DNA from 4 places in the Massilia sp. R2A-15 genome. Region 4 is predicted to be linked to each of the others. Evidence: predicted binding sites of a transcription regulator. Region 4 holds the regulator's gene; each other region holds the start of a gene.
What was found. The regulator sigma-54, encoded in region 4, starts transcription at its own class of promoters, with help from an activator protein. The targets are predictions, from matches to a motif close to TGGCANGNAANCTGCTTT.
Positions count from the first base shown of each region.

Region 1 (7,442 bases), 890 kb from region 4:
TGTCTTCTCGAATGAGGTAATCGGATGGAAGCGGCGGCGAATCAGGCGCGGCGGCGGCGGGACAAGGCCAGGCCGGCCAGGCCGAGGCCGAGCATGGCCCAGCTGGTCGGCTCGGGAACGGTCACGATGTTATCGATCGCGAAGTTCGCCAGATTGGTGTTGCGGAGGCAGTTGGCCGAAGCGTCGCAGGAATAGCCCAGCACGCGCACGAACGACACGTCGTTGTTGCTGAATGTGCCAAGGTTGTAGGTGGCAAAGTTAAACTGGCCGTTGGTCGGGCCCGCCAGGCCGAGCTGCAGGGCGTTGCCCACGGTGTGACCGGTAATGTCGAAGCCTTGCAGGACCAGCATGCCGCTGATGTCCGGGAAGCTGGCCTGGCCGGCGCCGATGAAGCTGGCCTGCAGGCTCTTGACCTTGAAGCTGGCGTCGTTGGTCATGCCGAAGTAGAAGTAGCCGTCGTCCAGGCCGGCGAAGTAGTGGGAGCTGTTGTTGACCGGGCACGCCACCGAAAAACAGGTGCCGGGATCGCTGCCGTCGACCAGCGCGCCGACCAGGTCGCTCGACAGCGCGCCGCCGTAGGTCTGGACCCAGAAGTCGCCCATCTCGACGTAGCCGCCGGAAAAGAAAAACGGGCTGTCGACAGGCGCCTCGAAATCGAGGACGCCGGCCTGCGCGAAGGCGCAGGCGCTCAATGCGCCGGCGGCAACGATGGATTTAAGAAAATTCCCTGTGCTGCGGTTTGGTTTTTTTGAAATATTAGCCACGTCTTCCCCAGTTTTAGTTAACTTTTCGATAAATAGGTCGCCCGGATTTGTGACCCGGACCTTGCTGCTTGTTGTGCAAGTAAAAGCCGTCGGACATGTTGACGAGCGAACTCAGCGATTGTGAACAAGCATTATTTGTGCCTGGAAAAAATATCCAGCGGAATCAAAGAGTTGTTGCGAATCACCAATGTTTCCCCGCTGGACTGTAAGATTTCCCGACAAATTTTTGACCGGAAGTCATGTTTTCTTAACAATGCGCATGCTTGCGCAATGTTGCATTGCCGCATAGATTGGCACACATGCTTATTGCATACGGGAAGCCGCCTCGACAGCGACGTTATTGTCGAGAAGAAAAGTTGACTTTTGGTTTAAATGACAAGGGAGGAGCTCAGCGCGAAAAGCGCTGAGGCGCGGCGGGAGGACGGCGAATGCGAGCGGCCGCAGGAACCGATCGAACGACGGAAACTACCCGGCCAAGAGCCGCATGCCGGGCAGTGAGGGATCAGCTAGGGTCGTTGGCCATGGTGCGCAGCTGGCAGGTGCCTGCGACGCACAGGGCGCCACGATCGGGAATGACCTCGCAGGTGGACAGCATCCCGGAGGCGGCGACGTCGGCCTTGCGGCGCTCGGCATGGCGCCGCGCCAGTTCCTGCAGGGGCGCGCTGGCGGTCACTGTTGTCGAGTACGGCAGATAGCCTTCCGGGCCGCCGCAGGCGCGCGCGCCCACCGCGACCGTCCGGCATTGCGAGGACTCGGTGCAGCTGGCGGAGCCGACCATGCCGCGCAGGCGGATCAGCAGCGTCGCGGCGTCCTCGCCTTTGGCAGGCGCGGCGGTGGCGGTGACGGCTGGCGCCGCGGGGGGAACCGGCCCCGCCACAGTACAGGCGGAGCAGCCGAGGAAGAGGATCAGGAGAAGTTGTCGCATTGATATATGATCGCGCCACCCTAAGCCGGCGTCAAGCGCATTCGCGCCGCCGTGCCGCCCCGCTGTCGAAACGGCCAGGCGGCGACGAGGATCGTCCGCCAACGCAGCATGATTGCACGGCGATTGTCGTTCAACATACGGTTAAATTACCCAGCCAAAATAAATCGATGCCGTGTAATCGGAAGCGGCATCCGTCCTTACTGCGGCGAACCGAGGGCGGGCCCCGGCGCTTCGAGCAGGCGCAGCGCCAGGCAGCGCGCCAGAGCGTGGGTGCGGTTGGAGACGCCCAGGGTGCGGTAGATGCGCTGCAGGTGGTTTTTCACGGTCAGTGCGCTGATGCCCAGGATGCAGCCGACTTCGAAATTGCTCTTCCCTTCGCGGACCCAGCGCAGGATCTCCGTTTCACGCGCGCTGAGCGGACGCGCCAGCCCCTCCTGCGCCGCCAGTGCGGGCCGCCCGCCCGCCGACAGCCGCAGCAGCGCCATGTGCAGGTAAGGCAGGAGCAGCGCGAGGAAATAGGCGTGGCGCGCGGCCGGCTGCTCGCCCCAGCCGCACAGCACGAACAGGGTGGCGCCGCCGGCCAGCGCGCCGCTGCCGTGCACCACCATATGGTCGAGACCGGCCGCCTGCTGCAACTCGCGGCGAAATTGCTCGAGCATGGCGTCGCCGGCGCGCCGCCCTCCCCCTGTCATGGCCGGCAGCCGGTCGCTGTCGCGGCAATGGCGCGCCAGGCGCGCCGCCAAGCCGTCCGAGGGATCGCACAGGCGCCGCATCGCCGCATCGTCCAGCAGGCCGGCGTGCATCGGCTCGAGCCGCAGCAGCGCGCCGGCCGGGTCGAACTGCATGCACAGCATCAGCTGATGCGGCAGCAGCGCCTGCAGCTGGCCCTGGGTCCAGAGGAAAAACTGGCGCGCATCGCGCACCTGGTGGGCCGACTCGATCACCCGCAGCAGGTATTCCTGCTCGAGCTTGCTGAGGATGACCGGTTCCAATGCTTACGCGATCATGCCGCGGCGCCCGGCCAGCCCATCTTCAGGCGCGCGTCCCACGCGACGAAGCGGTAGCCGCTGCCGCGCACGGTTTCGATATGGTCCTGGTGCCCGCTCGGTTGCAAGGCGCTGCGCAGGCGGCCGACGTGGGCGTCGACGGTGCGCTCGTCGAGGAACACGTGGTTGCCCCAGACGCTGTCGAGCAGCTGGGCGCGGCTGTGCACCCGCTCCGGATGATGCATCAGGAAGTTCAGCAGGCGAAATTCGATGCGGCCCAGTTCGAGCTGGCGCGCGCCGGCGGTGACCCGGTGCGTACTGGGGTCGAGCCGCAGGCCGGCCATCTGCACGGTGTCGGCGGCCGCGTGCGGCACGCGCCGGCGCAGCAAGGCGTGGATGCGGGCGATCATTTCGCGCGGGGAAAACGGCTTGGTGATGTAGTCGTCGGCGCCCGATTCGAGGGCCAGGATCTTGTCATGCTCGCCGTTGCGCGCGGCCACCATGATGATCGGCAGGTCGCGCGCCTGCGGATGGGCGCGCAGGCGCCGGATCAGCGCGATGCCGCTCTGGCCGGGCAAGTCCCATTCGAGCAGCACCATGTCCGGCAGCGCCTGGCCGAGCGCGGCCAGCGCCGATTCGGCGTCCGGCACGCAACTGACCCGGTGGCCGGCGCGCGTCAGGTTCAACCCGATCAATTGCTGGATCGCTGGCTCGGCTTCGACGACGAGGACGTGTGCTGACATGGTTCAATTCCAGGCAAAGTGTGGCTTTTGTAGCAATATTATGTCTATTGAACAACAAACAATTCCACTATGCACGAGAAGGCCCGGCTTTGACAATACGATTTTTGTTTGGCGATGCACGTCACCGGCGAATTAACAGGGGGAAATGCCCGCCGCTATTGGTGCCGCGCGCCGTTTCGCGCCGCAGCGGTCGAATTTGCAAAAGGCAAAAAAAAGACACATGTGTCGTTTGCGGCACATGTGTCCATGAGGCGTTGCCCTCCCCTGCCGATGCCTTACTTGCGTGCTGTCTTGCGGCGCGCGACGGCGAAACCGGCCAGGCCCAGGCCCAGCAGCGCCAAGCTGCCCGGTTCCGGCACGGCGGCTGCGGCGCTGTCGAACGCGACATTGTCGAGCACCATGCCGCCCGTGCCCGAGAACTCGACCCGGCCAATCGCGCCGGCATCGGTTTCGTAGCCGTAGAAGTCGTCCCAGGACCACATGCCGAGGGAGTTGGCGTGCACGGTGTCGATCACCGCGTTGTTCATGTCGTAGAACGTCACATCGATGATGCCGTCCGCCGCCGGGGAGCCGTCTTCGCTCAGTGCCTCGGTGCCGTGGAAGCCGAAGCGCTTGACGCCGCCGGCAAAACTGAACGCGAACGTGGTCGGGCCGGCGCCGGTAGCAAAATACTTGCTGCCTTCGAAACCGCCATTTGCCCCAGCCAGCGCGCCCAGAACATAAAAGCCGTCGAAGTTGATCTGGGCTGGATCGCCCGTCAGGCTGGTGTAGACCATGCCGTTGCCGAAGTCGTAAGTGCTTGCCGTGACCGGCAGGCCGTTGAATTGCTCGACGGTCCCGGTGATGCCGGTGACGTCGATGCCTTCGACGATGCCGGCCTGGGTGGCGGCGCTGGCGCACAGGGCGATCGAGGCGAGGAGAAGTTTAAGGTTCATGTCGATTCCAGTAGTAGGCTTGATTGGAACAATGCAACAATCATGCCCGAAATAAAATATTGTTTAACAACAGCAACTTATCTTGACGCAGAGGATGAAAGGCGGGGCGAGTGTAAAGTTTTCCGACGCGCCCCGCCCCTGCCCTCTCTTAGTGTAACCAGCCGCCGATGGCCTGGTGTTGCGCGTCCAGGTAGTTCTGGCCGACCAGGGTGGCGATCGACCAGCCGTCCAGCACGACGGTGTCGCTGCCCAGGTTGCCACCGCTGATCGCCACCGCGTCGGCCGTGCCGTTGCCGTCGGCGTCGACGTCGACGAAGCTCCATGGCGCGGCCGTCGCCGCCAGCGGTGCGTTGCGGATCGTCGTGGCCCAGGTGGACGGATTGCCCAGGGCGCCCGTTTCGCCGAAGCCGGTCAGGATCGTGTCTTCGCCCGGCTTGAAGCCGAGGATCGTGTCGTGTCCGCTGCCGAGGCTGAACACGAACAGGTCGTTGCCGCTGCCGCCGTCGAGCACGTCGTCGCCTTTACCGCCCAACATGGCGTCGTTGCCGGCGTTGCCCACCAGGCGATCGGCACCCGCGCCGCCCTGCACCAGGTCGTCGCCGATGCCGCCGTCCACGAAGTCATCGCCATTTCCGCCGTTCAGGCTGTCGTTGCCGGCGCCGCCGTCGAGCGAGTCGTTGCCGTCGCCGCCAGCCAGGGAGTCGATGCCGTCGTTGCCGGTGATGACGTCGTTGCCGGCGCCGCCATCGATGGTGTCGTTGCCTTCGCCGCCGATCAGGACGTCGGCGCCGGCCGCGCCGATGATCTTGTCGTTGCCCTTGCCGCCATCGTAGGTGGTGTCCTTGCCGAGCACGACGCGGTAGGTGTCGTTGCCGGCGGTGCCCATCACGCTGATGTTGTCGCCCGCTTCCTGCACCGTCACTTGCGCCGAGATCGGGCCGGACAAGCCGCCATGGCCGTCGCTGATGCGGTAGGTGAACGTGTCGACCAGTTTGGTGTTGGAGGCCATCAGGTCGAAGCGGTCGGCATCGGCGCTGTAGCGCACCTGGCCGTTTTCCAAGGTCAGCGAGGCGCCCAGGGCGGACTTGGCGCCGACCAGCACGATGTCGAGCGCGTCGCCCTCGGCGTCGCCGTCATTGGCCAGTACGTTGATCAGCACGCTCGAGTCTTCCATCGCGACGGCCTTGTCCGCTTTGCCGAACGGATTGTCGTTGGCGCCCTGGATGTCGAAGGTGACCGGCACGCTGGCCGTGGCGTCGCCGTCGCTCACGGTGACCGTGAACTGCTCCTGCACGTGGTCGGCGGCGCCGAGCGAATCGGCCATGCCATTGTCGAGCCGGTAGGTGACGGTGTTGGTGTTGATGTCCAGCGTGGCCCAGCCGTACTGGCCATCCTGGGTGTACAGGCCGTCGCCTTGGTCGATCCAGCCGTCGCTGCCGAGCACCAGCGTGGCGCTGTCGATATCGCTCATGTGCAGCTGCACCGTGGCCACATCGATGCCGTCGCCGTTCATGCCCGCCTCGACCAGCACCGTGTCCGGCGCGTCGGCCGTCAGGACCGGGGCATCGTTGACGGCATCGACCGTCAGTTGCACGGTCGCGCCCGAGCTGAAGCCATGGCCATCGTCGACCAGGTAGCTGAAACTGTCGGCGCCGTTGTAGTTGGCGTCCGGCGTGTAGCTGAAGGAGCCGTCGCTGTTCCACGCCAGGCTGCCGTGGGCAACGCCGGTGACCACGTTGACCGACAGGGTGTCCTGGTTGACGTCGTGGTCGTTGGCCAGCACGCCTTGCAGGGCGTTGATCGTCAGCGTCGTGTCTTCATTGAGATTGAAGCTGTCGTCCGCAGCCACCGGTGCGCTGTTGATGTAAAACGTTCCCAGCACCGGATCGCGGTCGGCCTGGGTGGTGTTGGCGGCCTGGTTGGTGTTGAAGTGGACGATGTCGAACTGGGCCTGGCCGGCCAGGTCGCCCGACACCAGCAGATGGTCGAGCTGGCTGTTGTTGCCGTTGGTGGCGGCGGTATAGCGGTCGGTCGCATCGCCCAGCTTGTCGGTCAGGTTGACCAGGCCGGCGCCGGTGGCCAGCGCCGTCATCGCCGTGTCGAACTGGTAGGCGTTGAAATTGCCGCCCACCACGATGTGGCTGCCCGGATGCGCCGCCTGCAGTTCGGCGACGTAGTCCTGCACCGAGCCGATCTGGTCGGCGCGCAGGGCCTCGCCGGCGACGGTGGCCGGCTGGTTCTTGCCGAACATCTCGTCGCCGGGGCTGCGGCCGGCCATGTCCACGCCGACATAGGTGACGGTTTCGCCGCGGAAGACGAAGTCGGCCGCCAGCGGGTGCACCGCGTTGGCGAACGCCGTGCCATCGGCGGAATGGGTGTCGTCGAGCAGGCGCGCCGACTCTTCGACGTATTGCACCCGGTCGGCGTTGTACAGCACCACGCTGCGCACATTGGTGTTGAGCGTGCCGCCGCTGGTGTTTTCGTCGGACGGATTGACCTGGGCGAACTGGTAGCGCGGGCCGCCGGCAGCGACGATGGCGTCGATCAGCTTGCCAATCGTGAGGTCGGCGCCCAGTTCGCCGGCGAGGTTGCCGTTGCTGTCCTGCACGCCTTCCAGCCCCAGCAGGTCGGGCCTGGCCAGGTTGGCGACGATGTCGTGGGCCAGGGCGTCGTACTTGGCCTGGGAGTCGTTCACGCTCAGGGCGCCCAGGTTGTACGAGGCGACCGACAGATGGGTGGCGTCGCCGGAGAGGCCGGTCGTCTCGCGCGAAGCCGCATGGTGCACGGCTCCGGCCGGCAGCGCGGTCGGCAGCAGCTCGTAGTTGCCGTTGTAGTAGCTCATCACGCCGGTGACGTCGCCCAGCGTGTCGCCGGTAGTGTAGGCGCCGGTGATGCCGGTCGTCACGCCGGTGTCGGCGTAGATCTGGAAGCGCTCCGGATTGACGTCGCCCAGCGAGTTGGTCAGGCCGCCGCGGTCGTTGGCGCCGCTGGCGCCGTCGGTGACGACGAAGGTCGCGCCGGCCACGGAGTTGCTGACCACCTGGACGTTCTTGACCTGCAGCAGCATGCCTTCCACCGATTCGTAGAAA
Region 1 covers NZ_CP131935.1:836,971-844,412, reverse strand. Annotated here, with positions in the region: gene Q4S45_RS03800 (NF038120 family PEP-CTERM protein) at 42-692, opposite strand; gene Q4S45_RS03795 (hypothetical protein) at 1,267-1,689, opposite strand; gene epsA (XrtB/PEP-CTERM-associated transcriptional regulator EpsA) at 1,887-2,681, opposite strand; gene phoB (phosphate regulon transcriptional regulator PhoB) at 2,693-3,418, opposite strand; gene Q4S45_RS03780 (PEP-CTERM sorting domain-containing protein) at 3,694-4,353, opposite strand; gene Q4S45_RS03775 (Ig-like domain-containing protein) at 4,502-7,442, opposite strand, start outside.
Region 1: Q4S45_RS03780 (PEP-CTERM sorting domain-containing protein) is a predicted target of sigma-54. The motif match lies at 4,384-4,401, and genes of this name have one in related genera.

Region 2 (7,442 bases), 1.4 Mb from region 4:
ATCGCGCGCGGCTTTGTGGACGCGATCGTCGACGTGCTGACGGCAAAGTGCGTCAGCGCGATCAGGCACACGGGCTTGAAGCGCCTGGTGATCGCCGGCGGCGTCGGCGCCAACTCGCAACTGCGCGCCTCGCTCAATGCGGCGGCGGCAAAGAAGAAATTCAAGGTGTTCTACCCAGAGCTGGAGTTCTGCACCGATAACGGCGCGATGATCGCGTTCGCCGGCGCCATGCGCCTGCAGATCAATCCGGACGCGGCGAAGAAGGACTACTCGTTCAACGTCCGGCCGCGCTGGGCGCTCGACGAAATCCGCGACGTGTGAGTATCGGGGTCTGGTCCTGCGGACCTGACCCCATCTTCGCTGGTCGGTGCAAAATGGGGTCAGGTCCGAAGGACCAGACCCCGACACGCGTTGTGTTGCGAACTTGTCTTTCCAATCAAACACTTACAAAGTGTAACGATATCCTACGGTGTTCTCGTCGCCCGCCAAAAAATGGCAAGATCTTACGGTTAAGGTCTTCCGGAGGTGCGCGCGATGCGGGTTGTAAGTTGGAATATTCACTGGGGATGCGGCAAGGATGGCCGCATCCGGATTCACGCGATCATCGACGTGCTGCGCAAGCTGAACGCCGACATCATCTGCCTGCAGGAAGTCGCGTCGAACCATCCCGAGCTTGCCGGCAGCGCCAGCGCCAACCAGTTCCGCCAACTGGCCGGCGCCTTCGGCGGCTACCACTCGGTCATCGAGCCCACCAGTGAGCTTTACCAGAACAACCTGCCGCGCCAGTTCGGCAACCTGCTGCTGTCCAAGTACCGCATGACCCAGGTGCACCGCCACCTGCTGCCTTGGCCGCCCGATCCGTCCAGCCCGGCCGGCATGCCGCGCGGCCTGATCGAAACGGTGCTCGACGCACCCGCCGGCAAATTGCGCGTGCTGACCACCCACCTCGAATACTATTCGCAGCTGCAGCGCGCCGCGCAGGTACGCCAACTCAAGTACCTGCACTGGGAAGCGTGCGAACGCGCGAAGATCTTCCAGCCCGACCCGACCCTCGATGCGCCGTTCCAGCTGGGCTTCCGGCCCGGGTCGGCGATCTTCTGCGGCGACTTCAACATGACGCCCGGCTCGCCCGAATACCAGGACATGCTGGCGCCGGGCGAAGGCGCCTCGCTGCCGCTGATCGATGCGTGGAGCGCCACGCACCCGAATGCCAAGCACGCGCCGACGGCCGGCCTGCACGGCTTCGACTGGCCCGAGAAGCCCGACACCTACGACTACTTTTTTGTCACCGACGACCTGGCGCCGCGCGTCACGTCGATGGAAGTGATGTCGGAGACGGCGGCGTCGGACCACCAGCCGATCGTGCTCGATCTCACCTGATTCCGAGCCGCGGCCCAAAGTCTGGGGTCAGGTCCGCCGGAGCGACGGGGACGCCGAGTCCCCATTTTGATTGCAGCCGCGGCCTAAAAAATGGGGTCAGGTCCGCCGGACCTGACCCCGCCTTTGTCGCCGCCGCAGGCCAAAGCCGCTACGCCGCTTGCCTCACCGGCCTCGCCTGCCGGTGATACAAGAACTCCAGCACCCGCGTCCGATACTCGATGTACAGCGGGTCATGCGCCAGCGCCACCCGGTCGCGCGGCCGGGCCAGGCGCACCTTCACGATGTCGCCGATGGTCGCCCCCGGCCCGTTCGTCATCATCACGATGCGGTCCGACAGCAGCACCGCCTCATCCACGTCGTGCGTCACCATCACAACCGTCGATCCGGTCTGCGCGACGATGCGCAGCAGCTCGTCCTGCAGGTGCGCGCGCGTGAGCGCATCGAGCGCGCCGAACGGCTCGTCCATCAGCAGCACCTTCGGCTCCATCGACAGCGCCCGCGCGATCCCCACACGCTGCTTCATCCCGCCCGAGATCTCGTTCGGCCGCTTGCTCGCCGCCGCCACCAGGCCGACCAGCGCCAGCGCGTCGAGCGTGCGCGCGCGCAGCTGCGACGTGGACTCCTTCGCCCCGAACACCCGCTCCACCGCCAGGTACACGTTCTCGAAGCAGGTCAGCCACGGCAGCAGCGAATGGTTCTGGAATACCACGCCACGTTCCGGCGACGGGCCGGCGATCTCGCGGCCGTTGCAAATCAGGGCGCCCTCGGTGGCGGTGGTCAATCCCGCGATCAGGTTCAGCAAGGTGCTCTTGCCGCAGCCCGAGTGCCCGATCAGCGTGACGAACTCGCCCTGCTCCACCGTCAGATTGATGTCGGCCAGCGCGTGGAAGCTGCCCTGCTTCGTTTCGAAGCGCATCTCCGCGTGCTGCACCTCGATGAATTTTTGCGCTCTCATGTCAGGCCTTCGCTTCTTCGTAAGTGAACGACTTCGCCAGCGCCACCAGCGCCTGCTCCAGCACCAGCCCGACCACGCCGATGACGACAATCGCGATGATGATGTGCGGGACGTTCAGGTTGTTCCACTCGTCCCAGACCCAAAAGCCGATGCCCACGCCGCCCGTCAGCATCTCGGCCGCGACGATCACCAGCCACGCGGTGCCGATCGCCAGGCGCACCCCGGTCAGCATGTGCGGCAGCACCGATGGCAGCAGGATTTTGGTGAACACCTTCCACTCCGACAGGTTCAGCACACGCGCCACGTTCAGGTAGTCCTGCGGCACGCGCTGCACGCCGGCCGCGGTGTTGATGATCATCGGCCAGATCGAGCAAATGAAGATAGCCCAGATCGCCGCCGGATGCGCCGCCTTGAACACCAGCAGGCCGATTGGCAGCCAGGCCAGCGGCGACACTGGCTTGAGCAGGCTGACGATAGGATTGAACATCCCCGCCAAAAACCTGAAGCGCCCCACCATGAAGCCAAGCGGGATGCCCACAGCGGCGGCCAGGCCGAAGCCGATCGCCACGCGCTTGAGCGAGGCGATGATGTTCCAGCCGATGCCCTGGTCGTTCGGGCCCCTGCTGTAGAACGGGTCGGAGAACAGCTTTACCGCCTCCGCCCACGTCACTGCCGGCGACGGGAAGGTGCTGTTCTTCACCGAGATGATCTGCCACACCAGCACCAGCAATGCGAGCCCCAGCACAGGCGGCAGCACCGCCAGCAAGAAGGCGCGGCTGCGCGGACGCCCGCCGATGCGCACACCCTGGTTCGCCAGGCGCTGGCTGCGCCGCGGCTTGCCAGTCGCAGCGGCCACTAACGGGGCCGCAACCGATTCGAGTACTGCGCTCATGCGATTCTCCTCAGGCCTTGATCTTGAATGAGTCGGCGTAGGCCTTGGGGTTCTTGCCGTCCCAGACTAGGCCGTCGATCAGCTTCGCGCTGCGCATCGGCGACTTCGGCACGCTCACCTTGGCCAGCGCGGCCGCCTCCTTGTACAGCGCGACCTGGTTGACCGCGGTGGCGGTGGCCAGATAGTCCGGCTCGCCCTTGAGCAGTCCCCAGCGCTTGTGCTGGGTCATGAACCACATCCCGTCCGACAGGTAGGGGAAGTTGACCGCGCCGTCGTTGTAGAACTTCATGTGGTTCGGGTCGTCCCAGGTCTTGCCCATGCCGTTCTGGTAGCGCCCGAGGATGCGCTGGTTGATCACGTCGACCGACGTGTTCACGTACGACTTGTCGGCGATGGTCTCGGCCATCTTGGTCTTGTTCGACAGCGAGGCGTCGATCCACTTGCTGGCGTCGAGGATTGCGGCGACCAGCGCGCGCGCCGTGTTCGGATGCGCCTTGACCCAGTCGGCCGTGGTGCCCAGCGTCTTTTCGGGATGATCGCGCCAGATGTCCTGGGTGGTGGCCGCGGTGACGCCGACGGAATCGACGATGGCGCGGTGGTTCCACGGCTCGCCCACGCAGAAGCCGTCCATGTTCCCGACCCGCATATTGGCCACCATCTGCGGCGGCGGCACGGTGATCACCTTGGCGTCCTTCATCGGGTTGATGCCGTAGGTCGCCAGCCAGTAGTACAGCCACATCGCGTGGGTGCCGGTCGGGAAGGTCTGGGCAAAAGAATATTCGCGCTTGTCGGCCTGCATCAGCCTGGCCAGCGACGGGCCGTCCACGCCGCCCTTGTCGGCCACCTTTTTCGCCAGCGTGATGGCCTGTCCGTTCTGGTTCAGGTTCATCAGCACGGCCATGTCCTTCTTCGGGCCGCCGATGCCCATCTGGACGCCGTACACCAGGCCGTACAGCACGTGGGCCGCGTCGAGCTCGCCGTTGACCAGCTTGTCGCGCACGCTGGCCCAGGAAGACTCCTTGCTGGGGACGATCCGGATGCCGTACTTCTTGTCGAAGCCGAGCACCGATGCCATCACCACCGACGCGCAATCGGTCAGCGGAATGAAGCCGATCTTCACTTCTTCTTTTTCGGGCTTGTCCGAGCCGGCTGCCCAGACGCCGCCGCTGGCCAGGCCAGTGAGCGTGGCGCCCCCCGCCTTGAGGATGGTGCGGCGGATGCGGCTGGTATTGGTGTTGTTGGTCATCGTTCCCTCGTTGTCATCGGCTGGTGTTACCAATGCATCAGCAATTGGCGTGCCAGCTTTGCAACGAGGGAATGTCAGGCAATGGCGCGCTTTTCAGGCACCGATGTTGTGCGGCGCACCAAAAGCGCGCTCGCTACGCTCAGGACTGGGCGGCGATGTCGCGCAGTGCGCGCTCGAACACTTCGGGCGGCTGGCCACCGGAGATCAGGTGCTTCTGGTTGATGATGATGGCCGGGACCGAATTGATGCCGGCGCGCTGGAAGAACTGCTCGGCCTCGCGCACTTCGTCGGCGAAGGTATCGGTCGCCAGGATGCGCGACGCTTCGACCGGGTCGAGGCCGACCTGTTCGGCCAGGCGTACCAGCACCTCGTGCGAACCGGGGTTCTCGCCTGCGGTGAAGTAGGCCGAGAACAGCGCCATCTTCAGGTCGCGCTGCTTGCCCTGCGCCTCGGCCCAGTGCAGCAGGCGGTGCGCGTCGAAGGTGTTGTAGATGCGGTCGCGCGAGCCAAACTCGAAGCCGAGCTGCTCGCCGCGGGCGCGGATCATTTCGCTGGTCTGGGCGCGCTGCTCGGGGCTGGCGCCGTATTTCTGGGCCAGGTGCTCGCCGATGTCCTGGCCTTCCGGCGCCATGTTCGGATTGAGCTCGAAGGGCTGGAAATGGATTTGCGCGTCGACCACGTCGCCGACATTGTCCAGCGCCTGCTCGAGCGCCTTGAGGCCGATGACGCACCAGGGGCACGACACGTCCGACACAAAATCAATCCTCATTTCCTTGCTCATGATCCATCCCTTCAGTAGATAAGGGGCGTATATGGGAGCGGAACGAGGAAATTCAAGATGGGGACAGGTCTGAGATGCACCGGTTTGGTGGACAGGTTAATTAGCAACACATGTGCTGCGCCTGGACCTGCGCCGGCGTTTTGTAGCCGAGCGATTGATGAAGTCGGATTGTATTGTAGTACACCTCAATATGATCTTTGACGGCGGCAACCGCGGCAGCGTGATCTTCATACACGAAGTGATGCGTCAACTCGTTCTTCAGGTTCGAGAAGAAGCTCTCCGCAACCGCGTTATCGTGACAGTTCCCTTTGCGGCTCATGCTCGCAATTGCGCCCTTCGACTCGAGGTAGTCGCGAAACTTCTTCGAGCCGTAAGGCGATCCCTGATCCGTGTGGCAAACGAGCCCTGGCGGCGGGCGATATCGCTCCATGGCCGCTTCGATCGTCTGCACGGCCAGGGCGGCGGTCTGGCTCGTTCCCATCGCCCAGCCAATGACAGCGTGCGTGGACAAATCCAGGAATATCGACAGATGGCTTATCCCCGTCCGCGTGGTGATTTGCGTCATGTCGCCCACCCACACGCGGTTTGGAACGGCGACCTTGAATTTCCGGTTCACCAGATTCGGGGCTGGCGGTTCTTTTTGTTGCGGTGCTGGTTTGCTTTGCAGTCGTTGGGTTCGAAGCGTCTGAATGCCGGCGCAACGTCGTAGACGTGCCACTCGATTTCGCCCGCATGGATTTTTTTCCGCGCGTAGCACCCGCCACATCTTGATGACGCCTGCAGCGCGCCGGTGTTCCGCGTCGATCTCGTGAAGCCTCGCAATCAAGGCGATGTCCGCGCTATCGCGCGGGCTCATAGGGCGACAGCGCGAGGCATGGTAGCCGCTTCGGCTTACGCCAAGTAAGCGGCACATCAGCCCGACCGGATACATCTCGGCATGCTCGCGAATGAAGGCGTACCTCAGCGCTATCGGCGCATGAAGTACGCCTCGGCTTTTTTTAGAATTTCGAGCTCCAGTGCCAGGCGAAGATTCTCCTTGCGAAGCCGAGTCAGCTCGTCTTCCTCGCCAGCTGGCGGGCGCCCAGGCGGTCGAAACGCCAAGTCCGGGCCGACCAAGTCGACCCGCTTCGCCCATTTATAAAGCTGATTTCGACGCACGCCGAGCTCTCGCGCCAGCGCCGCGGCGTTATCGCATTGCTTCAGACGTTCAACCGCTTGGAGCTTGAACTCCGGGCTAAAGACCTGGTTTTCAGATGATTTTACGAGTTTGGTATCCATGGAACGTATTGTCCCCTATTTGGATGTCCACCAAACTCGGTACATCTCAGGTCCGCAGGACCAGTCCCCGGCTTTCGGCAGCACCGGGGTCTGGTCCTGCGGACCTGACCCCATTTTCACTTCTTCTTCGGCGTCGCCGCAGCCGTTTTGCTGCCGCCGATCTTGCTTTCCTTGCCGGCGATCAGGTTCGAAATGTTCTTGCTATGGCGCCACATCAGCATCGCGCTCATGACGACCACCGCAAACAGCTTCTCGTCCACGCCGAACAGCAGGCCATAGTAGAACGGCGCGAACAGCGCGGCGATCAGCGCCGCCAGCGAGGAATAGCGGAACGCGTACGCGATCACCAGCCAGGTCACCAACGTCGCCACGCCCAGCCACGGATTGAGGCCGAACAGCACGCCCAGCGCCGTCGCCACGCCCTTGCCGCCGACGAAGCGGAAGAACACCGGCCACAGGTGGCCGATGAACACCGCCAGCGCGACCATGGCGATGCCCGCTTCGCTCACCTCATAGCGGTCGGCCAGCAGCTGCGCCAGCCACACCGCGAACCAGCCCTTGAGCGCGTCGCCGATCAGGGTAGCGATCGCGGCCTTCTTGTTTCCGCTGCGCAGCACGTTGGTGGCGCCGGGATTTTTCGAGCCGTAGGTGCGCGGATCGGACAGGCCGAACACGCGGCTCATCACCACCGCGAACGAAATCGAGCCGATCAGGTAGGCGGCAATCACAAAAATCAGGGTGTTCATTGTTTCTCTCTATTGTTATCGGTCCCGGCCTCAGGTGCCGGGCTCGTGAATATACACCATCCTCGCAGCCCCGCGAAATCGGCCGCGGCGAAGGCCGGCGTTCCATATTTACAACAATCCCATTCTCGCCCATCGCGCACAAGCTCTCCCTATGACAGTTGAGA
Region 2 covers NZ_CP131935.1:3,598,289-3,605,730, forward strand. Annotated here, with positions in the region: gene tsaD (tRNA (adenosine(37)-N6)-threonylcarbamoyltransferase complex transferase subunit TsaD) at 1-321, shown strand, start outside; gene Q4S45_RS16455 (endonuclease/exonuclease/phosphatase family protein) at 535-1,380, shown strand; gene Q4S45_RS16460 (ABC transporter ATP-binding protein) at 1,529-2,335, opposite strand; gene ntrB (nitrate ABC transporter permease) at 2,337-3,227, opposite strand; gene Q4S45_RS16470 (CmpA/NrtA family ABC transporter substrate-binding protein) at 3,238-4,473, opposite strand; gene Q4S45_RS16475 (DsbA family oxidoreductase) at 4,613-5,254, opposite strand; gene Q4S45_RS16480 (IS3 family transposase) at 5,355-6,224, opposite strand; gene Q4S45_RS16485 (transposase) at 6,221-6,532, opposite strand; gene plsY (glycerol-3-phosphate 1-O-acyltransferase PlsY) at 6,649-7,278, opposite strand.
Region 2: Q4S45_RS16470 (CmpA/NrtA family ABC transporter substrate-binding protein) is a predicted target of sigma-54. The motif match lies at 4,511-4,528, and genes of this name have one in related genera.

Region 3 (7,442 bases), 180 kb from region 4:
CGCGCGTGAGGCCGGTGAGAAGCACCGACTGCGGATCGACCAGGCGGATATACCAGGTGCGCGTCACCAGCACACCCTTCTTGGTGTTGGCGATCAGATCCGCGGTGGACTTGCTGGTGCCGGCCATGATCATGTTGCCGGGCGAGCCGACCGGGCGCTTGCCCATTTTCTTCGCCCAGTACGGCGAGTAGTCGAGCGAGGCGACGCGGCCGTCCTTGATCATCGCCATGCGTTCGCGCGGCAGCATGGTGTTGTTATCCCAAGGGAGCACCGGCACGTCCTTGTCCCACGGGTCGGCCCAGATGTTGACCTGCTGGTCGAACAGCTTTTCGCCGAGGCGGTTGCCGCCGCCCTTCTTGGACAGGAAGCTGCGGCCTTCGTCGGCCTGGCGCGCGTCGAAGCCGGACAGCATGAAACCGATCAGGTCGGACGTGGCGGCCGGCTCGAGGATGACCGTGTAGCGGCCCGGCTCGAGCGCCCTGGCATCGACCGAACGCAGGGCCTTTTCGATGGCCACGTCCGATGCTTCGCGGGCGTCGAACAGCGCGACATCGCCAGCCGAGCGCTTGACCCAGCCGGAGCCGCGGCCGTCTTCGGTGCGCACGGTGCAGGTGAAGTCGAGCGAGGTCGCCTGCTGGTGGCCGAACACGCCATTAGAATTGGCGATGGTCTCGAACGAGGTGGTGTCGGTGAAGAAGCCGGCGCACACCAGCTTGTTCTTGCGGCTCGCCTCGATGCTGTAGGCCGCGGCCTGGGCGCGGAACTCGGGATCGATGGCGGCGGTCTTGGCGTTGAAAGTGGCGCTGGGCTTGAAGGCCTGCTTTGCCACGGCCGGCATGAACTCGGGGTTCTCCGGCGCCAGGCGCGCCAGGTCCTCGGCGCGCCGCACGACTTTTTCGAGCGACTTGTCGTCGAATTCGTTGATGGTCGCGGTGCCCTGCTTTTTACCGTAGGCGACCGACACCGACAGCTGGGTGTTCTCGACCAGGCCTGCGGTGGAGACGTTGTTGCGAGCGTAGCGGATATTGCCGGTGCGGTTGCCGTTGATGGTGACGGTGCATTCGTCGGCCTTGGTGAAGGCCATCACGCGGTCGGTGATGCGGCGGGTTTCGTCCTGGGTCAGAATCTTCATGTGCGGTCCCCGGGTTAGCCGATCTTGCGAGCGGTGTTGATCACGTTGATGCCGTTGAAGCGCGCCGTGCTGGCGCCGTGCGACACGGTGCTCACCTGGCCAGGCTGTCCTTTGCCGTCGAAGAAGGAGCCGCCCATGCGCCAGTCGCTGTCGTCGCAAATGGCGCTGCAGGCGTTCCAGAATTCCTGGGTGTTCGACTGGTAGGCCACGTCCTCGAGCTGGGCGCCGATCTTGCCGTTGACGATTTCGAAGAACAGCTGGCCGCCGAACTGGAAGTTGTAGCGCTGCTGGTCGATCGAGAACGAGCCGTCGCCGACGATGTAGATGCCCTTCTTGACGTCCTTGATCATTTGATCCGGCGTGAGCTTCTTCGTTCCCGCCGCGAGCGAGATATTGGGCATGCGCTGGAACTGCACGCTGCTCCACGAATCGGCGTACGAGCAGCCGTGCGATTCCTTCTCGCCGATGATGTGGGCCTGGTCGCGCGTGGCCTGGTAGTTCACCAGCACGCCGTCCTTGATGATGTCCCAGTGCTTGCACTTGACGCCTTCGTCGTCGTAGCCGACCGCGCCGAGCGAACCGGGGATGGTCTTGTCGGCGATGATGTTGACCATGTCGGAGCCGTACTTGAATTTCTTCGACTGCCACTTGTCCAGCGTGGCGAAGCTGGTGCCGGCGTAGTTGGCCTCGTAACCCAGCACGCGATCGAGTTCGGTCGGGTGGCCGACCGACTCGTGGATCGTCAGCCACAGGTGCTCGGGCGAGAGCACCAGGTCGTATTTACCCGGCGCGACCGACTTGGCGGTCAGCTTCTCCTTGGCCTGGCGGCCAGCGGCGCGCGCGTCCTCGATCAGGTCGTAGGAGCCTTTGTACAGGGTGGCGACGCCGCCCGCGGCCCGCACCTTGTCGGCGGCGCGCGCGTCCAGGTATTCGTAGCCCATGCCGACCGGCGAGGACAGGCCCTGGCGCGAGCGGAACTTGTTGGTGGACTTGTCGACGGCGGTGGCGGTCAGCGGTACCCAGATGCGATGGATGTCCTGATCGATGTAGGAGCCGTCGGTGGAGGCGAAGTACTTCTGCTGGTTCACCTGGAACATCACCGAGCGCATGAAGCTGGCGCCGCCGTCCATGCCGGCCTTGTTCGCTGCGATCAGGAGGTCGGCCTTTTCCTTGATCGGCACCGCGCGCCAGTCCTTCTTGAACGGGGTGGCCCAGGCGACTTCGCCGACGCCCTTGACCGGCGCGAGCTGCACCGGCTCCGCTTGCAGTTTGGCGTTGGCCTTCGCGATGGCGACGGCCTGGCGCGCGGCGCCGGCGACGCTGTCGGGCGACATGTCGGAGGTGGCGGCAAAGCCGTAGGCGCCGTTGCACAGCACGCGCACGCCGACGCCGGCCGATTCGGTGTTGACGACGTTTTCGACGTTCAGGTCGCGCGTAGTGATGAACTGATTCAGGTAGCGGCCGACGCGCACGTCGCAGTAGCTGGCACCTGCCTTCGTGGCGGCGTTGAGCGCGATGTCGGCGAGGGTCTTCTTGTATTTTTCCGCAAGGGGGGTGAGCAGTTCTTCGGCCGCCACGGCGTTGCCGAAGACCGGCACCAGCAAGCTGCCCATGGCCAGGCCGCTGAGGTTGAGAAAAGTACGTCGTTCCATGGTATCTCCTGACAAATCGATGACGGGGGCAGCGGCTCTCTGGCAGCTGTCGGCACAACCTGAATCGGGTCCAGCGAAAAAACTCGGGGAACCATAACAGTTACGAAACAATTTGAATAGGCAATTGTTGTGCCATTGACTAAGTGATTGATTTTGAATCGGCGGGTGTCCGCCGAATGTGTCCGGCGGTGTCCGGGGCTGTCCGCGGCGGACGGCGGCCATACATATATGTTCGGGCGGCGGAGACTGCGCTTGACCGCGGCCGCGGCTTGGTTGATGATCTGGCCACTTCCAACAACAACACTGGAGACACCATGAAACGATTGATCCTCGCCGCCATGCTGGCCGCGGGCCTGTGCGGCGGCGCGCAGGCAGCCGACGACGCGCTCAAGACCGCGATCGCAAGCAGCACCCGCCTGCCGGCCAACGTGGCCCGCGACGGCGCGCGCCATCCGTACGAGACCCTGTCGTTCTTCGGCATCAAGCCGACCATGACGGTGGTGGAGCTGACGCCCGAAGGCGGTTGGTACACCGAGATCCTGGCGCCGTACCTGCGCGACCATGGTGTGCTGATCGGAGCCGGCGACGAGGTCAAGCCGCAGAACAGGTACGGCATGATGTTCATGAAGAAGGTCAATTCGAACCCGGTGTACGACAAGGTGCGCATCGGGATCTTCGAGCCGCCGGTGAAGTATGCGATCGCGCCGGCCAACAGCGTCGACATGGTGCTCACCTTCCGCAACATGCACAACTGGGTCGAGCTGGGCGACGACAAGCTGCAGGAAGCGCTGAAAAACGTCTACACGGTGCTGAAACCGGGCGGCGTGTTCGGCGTGGTGGACCACCGCCTGCCTGCATCGATGACGCAGGACGCCACGGCCAGCACCGGCTACCTGCACGAGGCGTGGGTGATCAAGACGGTCGAAGCGGCCGGCTTCAAGCTGGTGGCGAAGTCCGACATCAACGCGAACCCGAAAGACAACGCGAATCATCCGAAAGGCGTGTGGGCGCTGCCGCCGACACTGGCCAACAAGGACGACAAGCGCGCCGACTACATCGCGATCGGCGAAAGCGACCGGATGACCCTCAAGTTCGTCAAGCCTTAAGCTGCGGCGCCGGACCGGAGCGGCTGGCGTGTAACAACGCCGCCCGGTTCGTGTCAGGTATTCTGGCAAGCTAGTTTTTTGAAGTGCACGCAACAAGGATTTTTTTGTGGTCAAGGCAGGATTCATCAAGGGCGCCCGCAGGTGGCTGGCTGTGGCCGGCCTGCTGGCATTAGGCGGCTGCCATCACGAGGAGCGGCCCGCCGCGGCGCCGGCGGCGCCCGCGCCGGTCACCATCACCGCTTTGATCTGGGCGCCCGACTGGCAGGACCAGATGCAGGAGGTGGCCGCGCAGTTCATGCGTCAGAACCCCGACGTGCGGGTGGACGTGCAGTTCATGACCGGGAACTCGGTCGAAGAGAACATCAGGCCGAAGGTCGCCTCGCACAAGCTGCCGGACCTGATGTCGGTCAATCCGAACCCGTATTCGGCGGCGCTGGCCGAGCATGGCGTGCTGACCGACGTCGGCCACACCGAGGCGTGGCGCCGCATGCGGCCCAGCCTGAAGGCGGACTGGATCACGCAGGACGGCAAGCGCTTCGGCATCTCCGGCGGGGTTGCCGCCACCCTCATGTACTACAACAAGGACATGTTCGCGAAGGCCGGCATCACGAAGCTGCCGACCAATTTCGCCGAATTCCTCGCTGTCTGCGCGCGTCTGAAGAAGGCCGGATTCACGCCGATCTACTGGAACGGCGGCTTCCCCAACATCATCGGCAACGCGGCCTTCAGCTTCGGCTTCGCCAACAATGTGGCCGCGCGCACGCCGGACTGGAAGGCGCGCATCGCCGACGGCACGCTCAACCTGGACACGCCGGCCGGCGCCGACATCTTCCGCAAGATCCGGACAATCCCGCAGCGCGGCTATGCGCAGCCCAATTTCATGCGGTCCAGCCATGGCGAAGGCATCGCCGCTTTCGTCAACGGCAAGACCGCGATGGCGTTCCATGGCACGTGGGCGGCCGGGCTGCTAATGCATGGCAAAGGCTTCCAGACGGGCGTGTTCCTGCCGCCGTGGAATGACGCTGGCCATGCGGCGGTGCCGGTCATCGGCAGCGAAACGGGATTTGCGGTGTGCGAGACGCCGAAGAAGGAAGCCGCGACGCGCTTCCTCGAGTTCATCACCGGGCCGGGCTTCGCGATCCAGCAGGCCAAGCGCCAGAACATCGCGCCGTTCCAGGCGGCGCCGGGCGTGCCTTCGGGCGACCCGCAAATCGTCGCGTATCTCGACGCCGCGGCCGCCGCGCCGGTCACGGGCAGCCCGTACTACTCGATGCTGCCGGCGAATACGATCGACATGCTGCATCCGCTGATCCAGGAGGTGCTGGTCGGGAAGGTCACGCCGCAGCAGGCGGCGCACCGGCTGGACGCGTCGATCCGCGACGAGGCGAAGAAGCACTCCAGGTAGGAGTCACGCTGACGTCGAACGAAAGATGGGGGTCAGGTCCGCTGGACCAGACCCCATTTGCGCCTTACTTCTCTTTTGCGGGCGGCTTGACCGGAACGAAGGTCAGGTCGGCGAAGTCGAAACTGAAGTCAGTCTCGGTCGATACGGGCGCCATCTTCATGCGCTCGATGCTGCCGTCCGGATTGAGCGAGAACGTGACGTAGGCATCGGCGTTGAAGTTGCGCTCCTTCCAGCGGACGATGAAGGTGTCGTGCTGGAAGTGCTCCAGCGTTCCCGTCAAATCCGGCGTGCGCGAGAAGCTCAGCACGTGCTTGCCGCCTTCCGGCCTGATCGTCACCTTGCCGTACCAGGCGTCCTGGTATTCGCCGTCGTAGGCATCCAGCGCCAGCGACGGCTGCGACTTCCCTGCCCGCTTGCCGGCCGCTGCCTTCACGCGCGCCAGTTCCTTCTCGTGCGCCTCGCGCGTCACTTCACCAAAGCGGCCGATCCAGTCGGTCGGCGCAATGCCGAGGTAGTTATCCAACAGGCGGTACTGCAGCGACGTCATCGCCGGGCTGCTCTCGGCGTTGGTGAGGATGGCGATGCCGAGCTTCGCTTCGGGCACCAGCGTGACCTGCGAGTAGAAGCCCTGCAGCGCGCCGCCGTGCATCGCGATCTTCATGCCCTTGTAGTCCTTCAGCTGGAAGCCCAGGCCGTAAGCGGCGAAGTTCGGCCGCGTGGCGGCCAGCTGCGGCTTCGGCTCGGCTATCTTCATCGGCGTCTGCGCGCTCCACATTTCACGGCTGCGCGCCTGGCTGTACAGACGCTTGTCGGTGCCTGCGAGCTTGCCTTCGTCGAGCAGCACCGTCATCCAGCGCGCGATGTCTTCGGCGTTGGTGTTGATGCCGACGGCGCCCTCGCCGTTCGGCACCGGCATCGACTTCACCGCGGTGATCTTGTCGTCGACCTTCGAGTGCGCGTGCGCCTGGTTGGCGTTGCCGGCGTTCTGCGCCAGGCTGGTGGTCGTCGATGCCATGCCGACCGGGGTCAGGATTTTCTCGCGCACCGTGTCGCCCCATGACTTGCCGGACTTCTGGGCGATGATCTTGCCGGCGGCGATGTACAGCAGGTTGTCGTAGGCGTAGCTGTTGCGAAAGCTGGTGGCGGGACGGATGTAGCGCAGCTTCTCGATGATTTCGTCGGAGGTGAAGGTCGTCGTCGGCCACCACAGCAGGTCGCCGGCGCCCAGGCCAAGGCCGCTGCGGTGCGTGAGCAGGTCGCGCACCGTCATTTCATGCGTGACGTAGGCGTCGTACATCTGGAAATCCGGCAGGTGCTTCGTCACGGGATCATCCCACGCGAGCTTGCCTTCGTCGACCAGCATGGACAGCGCCACGGCGGTAAAGGCCTTGGAGTTGGAGGCGATCTCGAACAGGGTCTTGCCATCGACCGGCGCGGCCTGGCCGAGCGTGCGCACGCCGAAGCCTTGTGCGGCGATGACCTTGCCGTCCTTGACGATGGCGATTGCCATGCCGGGCACGTCGAAGGTCTTCATCGCACGCAGTACGTCGGCTTCGAGGTTGAATGCGGACGCTGGAACGACAGCTGGCGCGGGGGCGGTTGCCGGAGCGTCGGCGAAGGCGCCAACGCTGGAAAATGCCAGCAGCATTGCTGCGGCGAGTCGGGTCATCGAGTACATGTTTTCCTTATTTCTGTTGCATCAGTTTGTCGGCGCTGGCCTGGGTCGCCGGGTGGTAGCGCGGACGCGCTTCTTTGTAGACGGCCATCGCCCAGGCCTTGTCTTCGGGGTTCTTCAACAGCGCGGCGTAAAGCGGCAGCACGAACTTCTGGCGCCCGACCTTCAGCAGGAAGGCGTGCAGCGGCGCGCGGATGTCGCGATTGCCGGCCTTGACGCTGGCGCGGTAGAAGCGGAATGCGACTTCGTCGTTGCCGGTGCCGGACAGGCGGTATTCCTTGTCAAGTTCCCGCAGCTGCGCGGCGCTGGCCTGTTCGTCGATATCGTTCAGGAATTTCATCCACTCGATCGCGAGCCACTTTTGCGCGCCCAGCTTTGCGGTCGGGACCTCGCCTTTCAGCCAGGCGGCGCGGGTGGCGTCGAGCGCGGCCAGTCGCGGCGAGGCCGCGTGCTTCGCGCTGGAGGGAATGCC
Region 3 covers NZ_CP131935.1:4,800,304-4,807,745, reverse strand. Annotated here, with positions in the region: gene Q4S45_RS22165 (TldD/PmbA family protein) at 1-1,132, opposite strand, end outside; gene Q4S45_RS22160 (TldD/PmbA family protein) at 1,147-2,784, opposite strand; gene Q4S45_RS22155 (class I SAM-dependent methyltransferase) at 3,099-3,890, shown strand; gene Q4S45_RS22150 (ABC transporter substrate-binding protein) at 3,997-5,295, shown strand; gene Q4S45_RS22145 (serine hydrolase) at 5,360-6,973, opposite strand; gene Q4S45_RS22140 (M1 family metallopeptidase) at 6,981-7,442, opposite strand, start outside.
Region 3: Q4S45_RS22160 (TldD/PmbA family protein) is a predicted target of sigma-54. The motif match lies at 2,902-2,919, and genes of this name have one in related genera.

Region 4 (7,442 bases):
AAGGCACCGAAAGCCTGGCCGTCGCGGTCGATGCGCGCAGCGCCGAGTCGCTGGTGGACCTGCCCGCCAACGTGCGCATGCTCAAGGACCAGGGCCACGACGTGAAGGTGATGTTCCTGACCGCGAACACGCATTCGCTGGTGGCGCGCTTTTCCGAAACGCGCCGCAGCCATCCGCTGTCGCACGAGCTGCGCCCGCACGCCAATCCGGCCGCGCGCCGTACGTTGATCGAATGCATCCTGGAAGAGCGCGAGCGCCTGTCGGCGATCGAGCAGCTGGGCCACGTGATCGACACATCGGAGCTCTCGGCCAACAAGCTGCGCGCCTGGATCAAGGAACTGGTGGAGATCGAACGCGCGCCGCTGACGCTGTTCTTCGAATCGTTCGCCTTCAAGCTCGGCGTGCCGCTCGACGCGGACTTCGTGTTCGACGTGCGCGCGCTGCCCAATCCCTACTACGACATCACGCTCCGCCCGCTCACCGGCATGGACGCGCCGGTGATCGCCTTCCTCGACGCCCAGCCCAGCGCGGCCGACCTGCTGGAGGACATTCGCGCCTTCATCGAGAAGTGGCTGCCCTCATTCAAGACCGATAACCGCAGCTACCTGACCGTGGCCCTCGGCTGCACCGGCGGCCAGCACCGCTCGGTGTACATGGCCGAACGGCTCGCCGCCTACTTCAGCCCCACCGAGCGCGTCGTGCTGCGCCACCGCGAACAGTCTTAATTCCCCAGGTCGCGCAGCGGGTGCGCCCGCTCCGGCCACGGCGAGTTGAAGAACTGCGCGACCATCTCGTCGGTCACCTCCGCCAGCGTCGGCGGATTCCATTTCGGCTCGTTGTCCTTGTCGATCACCAGCGCGCGAATCCCTTCGAGTACTTCGCCGTGCTCGAAATTGCGCCGCACCAGGATGCGCTCGAGGCGCAGGCAATCGGCCAGGCTCATGGCGGCGCCGCGGCGCAGCAGCTCGATCGTCACGCGCATCAGCAGCGGCGAGCGCTTCTTCATTGCGGCCAGCGCCTTCTGCGCGAACACGCCTTCGTCCTTCTCCAGCGACGCCATGATCGCTTCGACGGTCGACTCGCCGAAATGGTGGTCGATCGACGCGCGCTCCGCTTCGAGCACGCTCGGGCCGGCCGAGAACGGCGCGGCAAATTGCGTGATCGCCGCGCGCAGTTCGCTGCCCGGCGTATCTTCGATCAGTTGGGCCAGCGCGGGCATCTGGGCCTGCGGCACGAAGGTGTCGGCCAGGCCCGCGTACAGCGCATCGGCGGCGCGCACCGTCAGGCCCGTCAGGCCGAGGTAAAGGCCAAGCTTGCCCGGCGCGCGCGCCAGAAAGTAGCTGCCGCCGACATCCGGGAACAGGCCGATGTTCACCTCGGGCATAGCCAGCTTGGTGCCATCGGTAACCACGCGCAGGCCGGTGTCCGGGCCCGCTTCGGAGATGCCAAGGCCGCCGCCCATCACCACGCCGTCCATCAACGCCACGTACAGCTTTGGGTAGAAGTGGATCAGGTGGTTGAGCGTGTACTCTTCGGTGAAGAAGTCTTCCAGCGAGGCGCTGCCGCCGGTGGTCGGCAGGGTGCCGACGTCGTGGAAGTAGCGGATGTCGCCGCCGGCGCACAGCGCCTTGTCGGTGCTGCTGCGCAGGACCACGGCGTCCACCGCGGGATCGTCGCGCCATGCCAGCAGCACGTCGGACAGCGCGCGGATCATCTCCAGCGACAGCGAGTTGAGCGTGCGCGGACGGTCCAGGGTGATGATGCCGGTGCGGTTGGCGATGCGGGTTTTGACGAAGTCGGTCATGGTGGCTGTCGAAGACGGAAAAAGCGTATTTTATCCGACCGCGCAAATGAAAAGGGCGCCGACGGCGCCCTCGCTTTCAGGTGATGCCTGCCTTATGCGGCGGCGGGGAGCTCAGGCTCCTGCAAGTGCTTGATGGCCTGGTGGTTGTGCTCCTGCACTTGGGATTTGTATTTCATGACCTGGCGATCGAGCTTGTCGATCAGGGCGTCGATGGCCGCGTACAGGTCGGACGACAGGCTGGCGACGTTCACGGTTTTACCCGGCAGCCTTAGGTTGATTTCGGCTTTTTGCCGTTTTTCTTTTTCAGTCAGATTATCGACGGTGAGGATCACGGCGATATCGATCACTTGATCGAAATGGCGCTTCACTCGCTCCAGTTTGTTCTGTACGTATTCACGGATGGCTGGGGTCACTTCGAGATGATGTCCACTGATTGTGAGATTCATACACACTCCTTTGATGATGTCGCTAGCTGTTCGTGCGTCATAAGCGCAGAGGGACAGTGTGAGGTCGATCTACAAACTTTTGCGGAGGGCGACGGGCGGGATCTTGAGCGCTTCACGGTATTTGGCCACCGTGCGTCGTGCAATGACCATCCCCTGTTCCCCCAGCATGTCTGCGATCTTACTGTCTGATAAAGGGTTTTTAGGGTCTTCGGCTCCTGTGAGTTGCACGATGAGTGCCCGTATCGCCGTGGAGGATGCTTCCCCTCCTGCTTCGGTGGCGACGTGGCTCCCAAAAAAGTATTTCAACTCAAACATACCATGCGGTGTAAGCATGTATTTCTGGGTTGTCACACGAGATATCGTACTCTCGTGTAGTCCCAGTGTATCAGCAATTTCGCGCAGCACAAGTGGACGCATGGCAACCGCGCCGTGCGAGAAAAAGTTCCGTTGCCGCTCAACAATCGCCTCGGCCACGCGCAAGATCGTGTCGAAGCGCTGGCGCATATTCTTGATCAGCCACTTCGCCTCCTGCAGCTGGGCGCCCAGCTGGCCCTCGCCCTTGCCGTTCTTGAGCAGGTTGGCGTACATGCTGTTGACGCGAAGGCGCGGCATCACATCCTGGTTCAGCGACACGGTCCAGCCGTTCTTCGAGCGCCGCACGATCACGTCCGGCACCACGTAGTCGGAGGCGCCGGAGCCGAACGCGGCGCCCGGATGCGGATTGCACTGGCGAATCACGGCCTGCGCCTCGCGCAGGTCCTCGTCGTCGCAGTCGAGGGCTTTTTTCAGCTTGTTGAAGTCGCGCTGGGCGAACCACGCGAGGTGCTTGCAGACGATGTCGAGCGCCATGCGCCGCGTCACCAGCGGCACGTGGGGCATGCGGCGGATCTGCAGCGCCAGGCATTCGGACGCGTTGCGGGCGCCCACGCCGACCGGGTCGAAGCTTTGCAGCAGCGACAGCGCGGTCTTGAGTTCGTCGATGTCGATCTCGAGCTCGGGCGGCAGGCGCTCGAGGATCTCTTCGAGCGTTTCGGTCAGGTAGCCGTTGTCGTCGAGCGCGTCGATCATCAGTTCGACCAGCGCGCGGTCGCGCGTGTCGAGCATCGCCAGGCGCATCTGCTCCATCAAATGGTCGCGCAAGGTGGTGGCCGACGCTTCGATCTGCGGGCGCGAATCCTCGTCGTCGGGCGTCTTGTTGCGGCCCGCCTCGCCCCAGTCCTCGCTGTCGCCGCCGGCCGCCTCCGGGGATTCTCCCTCGCCGCCGCCCTCGCCTTCACCGGCGGCGGGCGCGTCGCCGCTGCCCTCGCCTGGCGGCGCGTCCTGCGCGCCCGGGGCCGGCGCGGCCTCGCCCGGCGTGGCGGGAGCGCCGATTGCGCCATCGGCCAGCAGGCGCACCGAGTTGTCGAGCGGGTCGTCGAGCCGTTCGAGCAGCGGATTATCGGACAGCAGCTGGGTCAGTTCCTGGTGCAGCTCGAGCGTGGACAACTGCAGCAGACGGATCGACTGCTGCAGCTGCGGCGTGAGCGCGAGGTGTTGGGAAGTCCGTAGTTGCAGTGACTGTTTCATGGCTTACATCCGGAAATGTTCGCCCAGGTACACGCGCCGCACCGATTCGTCCGCGATGATATCGTCAGGACGGCCCGAAGCGAGCACCGCACCCTGGTTGATAATATACGCGCGATCGCAGATGCCGAGCGTCTCGCGCACGTTATGGTCGGTAATGAGCACGCCGATGCCGCGCTCCTTTAGGAAGCGCACGATGCGCTGGATCTCGATCACGGCGATCGGATCGACGCCGGCGAACGGCTCGTCGAGCAGCACGAAGCGCGGATTGGTGGCCAGCGCGCGCGCGATCTCGACGCGGCGCCGCTCGCCGCCCGACAGCGACATCGCCTGGTTCTCGCGCAGCTTCTCGATCTGCAGGTCGGCCAGCAGCGTATCGAGACGCTCGTTGATCTGGTCCTTGGTCAGCGCCTTGCCGTCCACCTTCTGCAGCTCCAGCACGGCGCGGATGTTGTCCTCCACCGTCAGCTTGCGGAATACCGAGGCTTCCTGCGGCAGGTAGGACAGGCCCAGCACCGCGCGGCGGTGGATCGGCAGGCTGGAGATGTCGACGCCGGAGATGTCGATCGAGCCGGCGTCCGACGGCACCAGGCCGACGATCATGTAGAACGAGGTGGTCTTGCCGGCGCCGTTCGGGCCGAGCAGGCCGACCACTTCGCCGCATTCGACCTGCAGCGAAACGTCGCGCACCACCAGCCGCTTGCCGTAGCTCTTTTGCAGGCCGCGCACGATCAGGGTGTTACCGCAGGATTTTGTCTCCATCATTGCTTTCCTGGGGCAGGCGTGGCGGGCGCCGGACGCTTGGGATGGTCGAAGGTGAACTCCACGCGGCCGCCGCCAACCTTGCTCTGGCCGGAAGGGGTGTTGATCGCCGCGAACTGCTCCTTGCGACTGTCGTAGGAAAGGAAAGGCCCTTCGGCGCGGTCGGTCACGCGGCTGCCCTCCAGGTTGGTCACCCTTGCGCGGCCGGACAGCTTGATGATGTCGGTCTTGTTGTCGTAGTCGATGCGTTCGGCCTCGCCCTCGACCCACAGGTCGGCGCCGCCGTCACGCTTCTGGCGGAACGTCGCGAGCGCGCCCGGCGCCGCCGTCAGCGTGGCGAAATTGTAGCCTTCCGGGTCTTCGGTGAGTTTCAGCTTGTCGCCCTTCATGACCACCGTGCCGCGGGTGAGCACCACGTTGCCTTCGAACGTGCCGCCCTGCTTGACCATGTCGGCCGTGCCGGTATCGGCCTTCACGTTGATCGGCTTGAGCGAATCGGCGCGCTCGGCCAGGGCGGCGCCGCCGGCCAGCATGCCTACCGCGATTGCCAACAAAATCTTCTTCATCTTTGCTCCCTGTTTCTTCTTGCCTGGTCCGCGTCAGCGTGCGCGCGGCGGAAAATTGAGCTGAACCCGGTTGTGCACGTCGAGCCGGCCGGTGGCGTTGTTGGCCTTCATGCCCACGCCGGCGAGGTTTGTCGTGCCAATCACGAGCTGGAATGGCTGCGCGGTTTCCATCCGGTCCTCGTCCGGGAACACGGTCAAGGCGTCGGTCTTGAGCGACATCGCCTGCATTGCGCCCTGCTGCGGGCGGCGGATGTCGACATCGCCCGCCAGGTCGACCAGGTTCTTATCCTGATCGACATGCGCGGTCTTCGCATGCATTGTCATCGGCGGCTTCTCCGAGCCGATGTTCAACACCACCGGCGCGACGATGTCGAAGGTGTCGTCGCTGGGACGGTGAGTCAGCTTGTCGCCGGAAATGATGTAGCCCGGCTTGCCGGCCGGCGTCATGCGCACGAAGCTGAACTTCTCGACGATGTAGTCAGGCTCGCTCTTGAGCGGGTCGGACGACGTGGCGACGTCGCCGCCATTGATCACCTGGACCAGCCAGAAGCTGCCCAGCGCGAACACCAGTCCGGCGGCGATCAGGCCGCCGACCTGCCAGCGATGCGCGGTGCGCTTGTGGGTGGCCCGGCTCATCGTCAGGCGAAGTACGGCGCCAGCGCCGCGTCGTAGTTGCCCTGCGCGCGCATCACCATGTCGCACACCTCGCGCACGGCGCCGCGCCCGCCCGGCGCACGGGTGACGTAATGGGCCCGGTGCTGCACTTCGGGATGGCCGCTCGGGACGGTGACGGCGAAGCCGACCTTGCGCAGCAGCGGCAGATCGATCACGTCGTCGCCGATGTAGCCGCACTGCTCCGCCGTGAAGCCGGTGGTGTCGAGCAGGTCGGCAAAGGCCACGCGCTTGTCGTGCGTGCCCTGGTAGACGTGCATGATCTTCAGGTCGGCCGCGCGCCGGATCACCACCGGCGACTTGCGCGCGCTGATGATGGCGACCTGCACGCCGGTCTTTTGCAGCAGTTCGATGCCCAGGCCGTCGAGCACATTGAAGGTCTTGGTCACTTCGCCGTGCTCGCCGTAGGTCAGGCTGCCGTCGGTCAGCACGCCGTCGACGTCGAGGATCAAGACCTTGATGGCGGCGGCGCGGCGGATGTGGTCGAGCGTGGTATCGGTCATCAGATCACCTTGGCGCGGGTCAGGTCGTGGATGTGCAGCGCGCCCACCAGCTTGTCGTCGGCGTCCACCACCAGCATCTGGTTGATGCGGAATTCTTCCATGATCGCCACCGCGTCGACCGCCAGCTGCTCCGGATGGATGCGGCGCGGGTTGGCGTGCATCACGTCGCGCATGGTGATCTTGGTGAAGTCCTGGACCTTCTCGATCATGCGGCGCAGGTCGCCGTCGGTGAACACCCCGACCGGGCGGCCGGCATCGTCCACGATGGCGGTCATGCCCATGCCCTTCTGGGTGATTTCGAGCAGCGCGGCCGGCAGCAGCGCGTCGGCGCTCACTTTTGGCACGTCGTCGCCGCTGCGCATCACGTCGCGCACGTGGGTCAGCAGGCGCCGGCCCAGCGCGCCGCCCGGATGCGAGCGGGCGAAATCTTCCTCCTTGAAGCCGCGCGCGTCGAGCAGCGCGACGGCCAGCGCGTCGCCCAGCGCCAGCGTGACGGTGGTGCTGGCAGTCGGCGCCAGGTTCATCGGGCAGGCTTCCTTGGCCACCGAGATGTCGAGGTGGACGTCGGCCAGCTGCGCCAGGCTCGAATTGGGCTTGCCGGTCATCGAGATCAGGGGCGCGCCCATGCGCTTGACGATCGGCAGGATCGCCATCAGTTCGGCCGCTTCGCCCGAGTAGGAAATGGCGATGAAGGCGTCCTGCGGCGTGACCATGCCCAGGTCGCCGTGGGCCGCTTCGGCCGGATGCACGAACATCGCCGGCGTGCCGGTCGAGGCCAGGGTGGCGGCGATCTTGCGGCCGATGTGGCCCGATTTGCCGATTCCCGACACCACCACGCGGCCGGTGCAGGCCAGCAGCAGGCCGACCGCATGGCCGACGCTGTCGTCGGTGGCCAGGCGCTGGTGCAGCGCGCGAATCGCGTCGCCTTCGATCTCAAGGGTCTCGCGGGCGAGCTCCATCGAGCGGCGGGTCAGGTTTTCGTCAAAAGCTTTCAACATTGTTTTTTCATCGGTTACACTCGTTCCAGCAGTATAAACGAATTGGGAAAGCAAAAAACTTGCCAGTCACAGTTAAACACAATTTCGCCACGGCGGCGCGCGGCCCATGGTATCAGGACTAGAACTCA
Region 4 covers NZ_CP131935.1:4,979,920-4,987,361, reverse strand. Annotated here, with positions in the region: gene rapZ (RNase adapter RapZ) at 1-725, shown strand, start outside; gene Q4S45_RS22980 (enoyl-CoA hydratase/isomerase family protein) at 722-1,804, opposite strand; gene hpf (ribosome hibernation-promoting factor, HPF/YfiA family) at 1,897-2,250, opposite strand; gene Q4S45_RS22970 (RNA polymerase factor sigma-54) at 2,320-3,816, opposite strand; gene lptB (LPS export ABC transporter ATP-binding protein) at 3,820-4,578, opposite strand; gene lptA (lipopolysaccharide transport periplasmic protein LptA) at 4,575-5,141, opposite strand; gene lptC (LPS export ABC transporter periplasmic protein LptC) at 5,175-5,777, opposite strand; gene Q4S45_RS22950 (HAD family hydrolase) at 5,780-6,316, opposite strand; gene Q4S45_RS22945 (SIS domain-containing protein) at 6,316-7,314, opposite strand; gene Q4S45_RS22940 (monovalent cation:proton antiporter family protein) at 7,421-7,442, shown strand, end outside.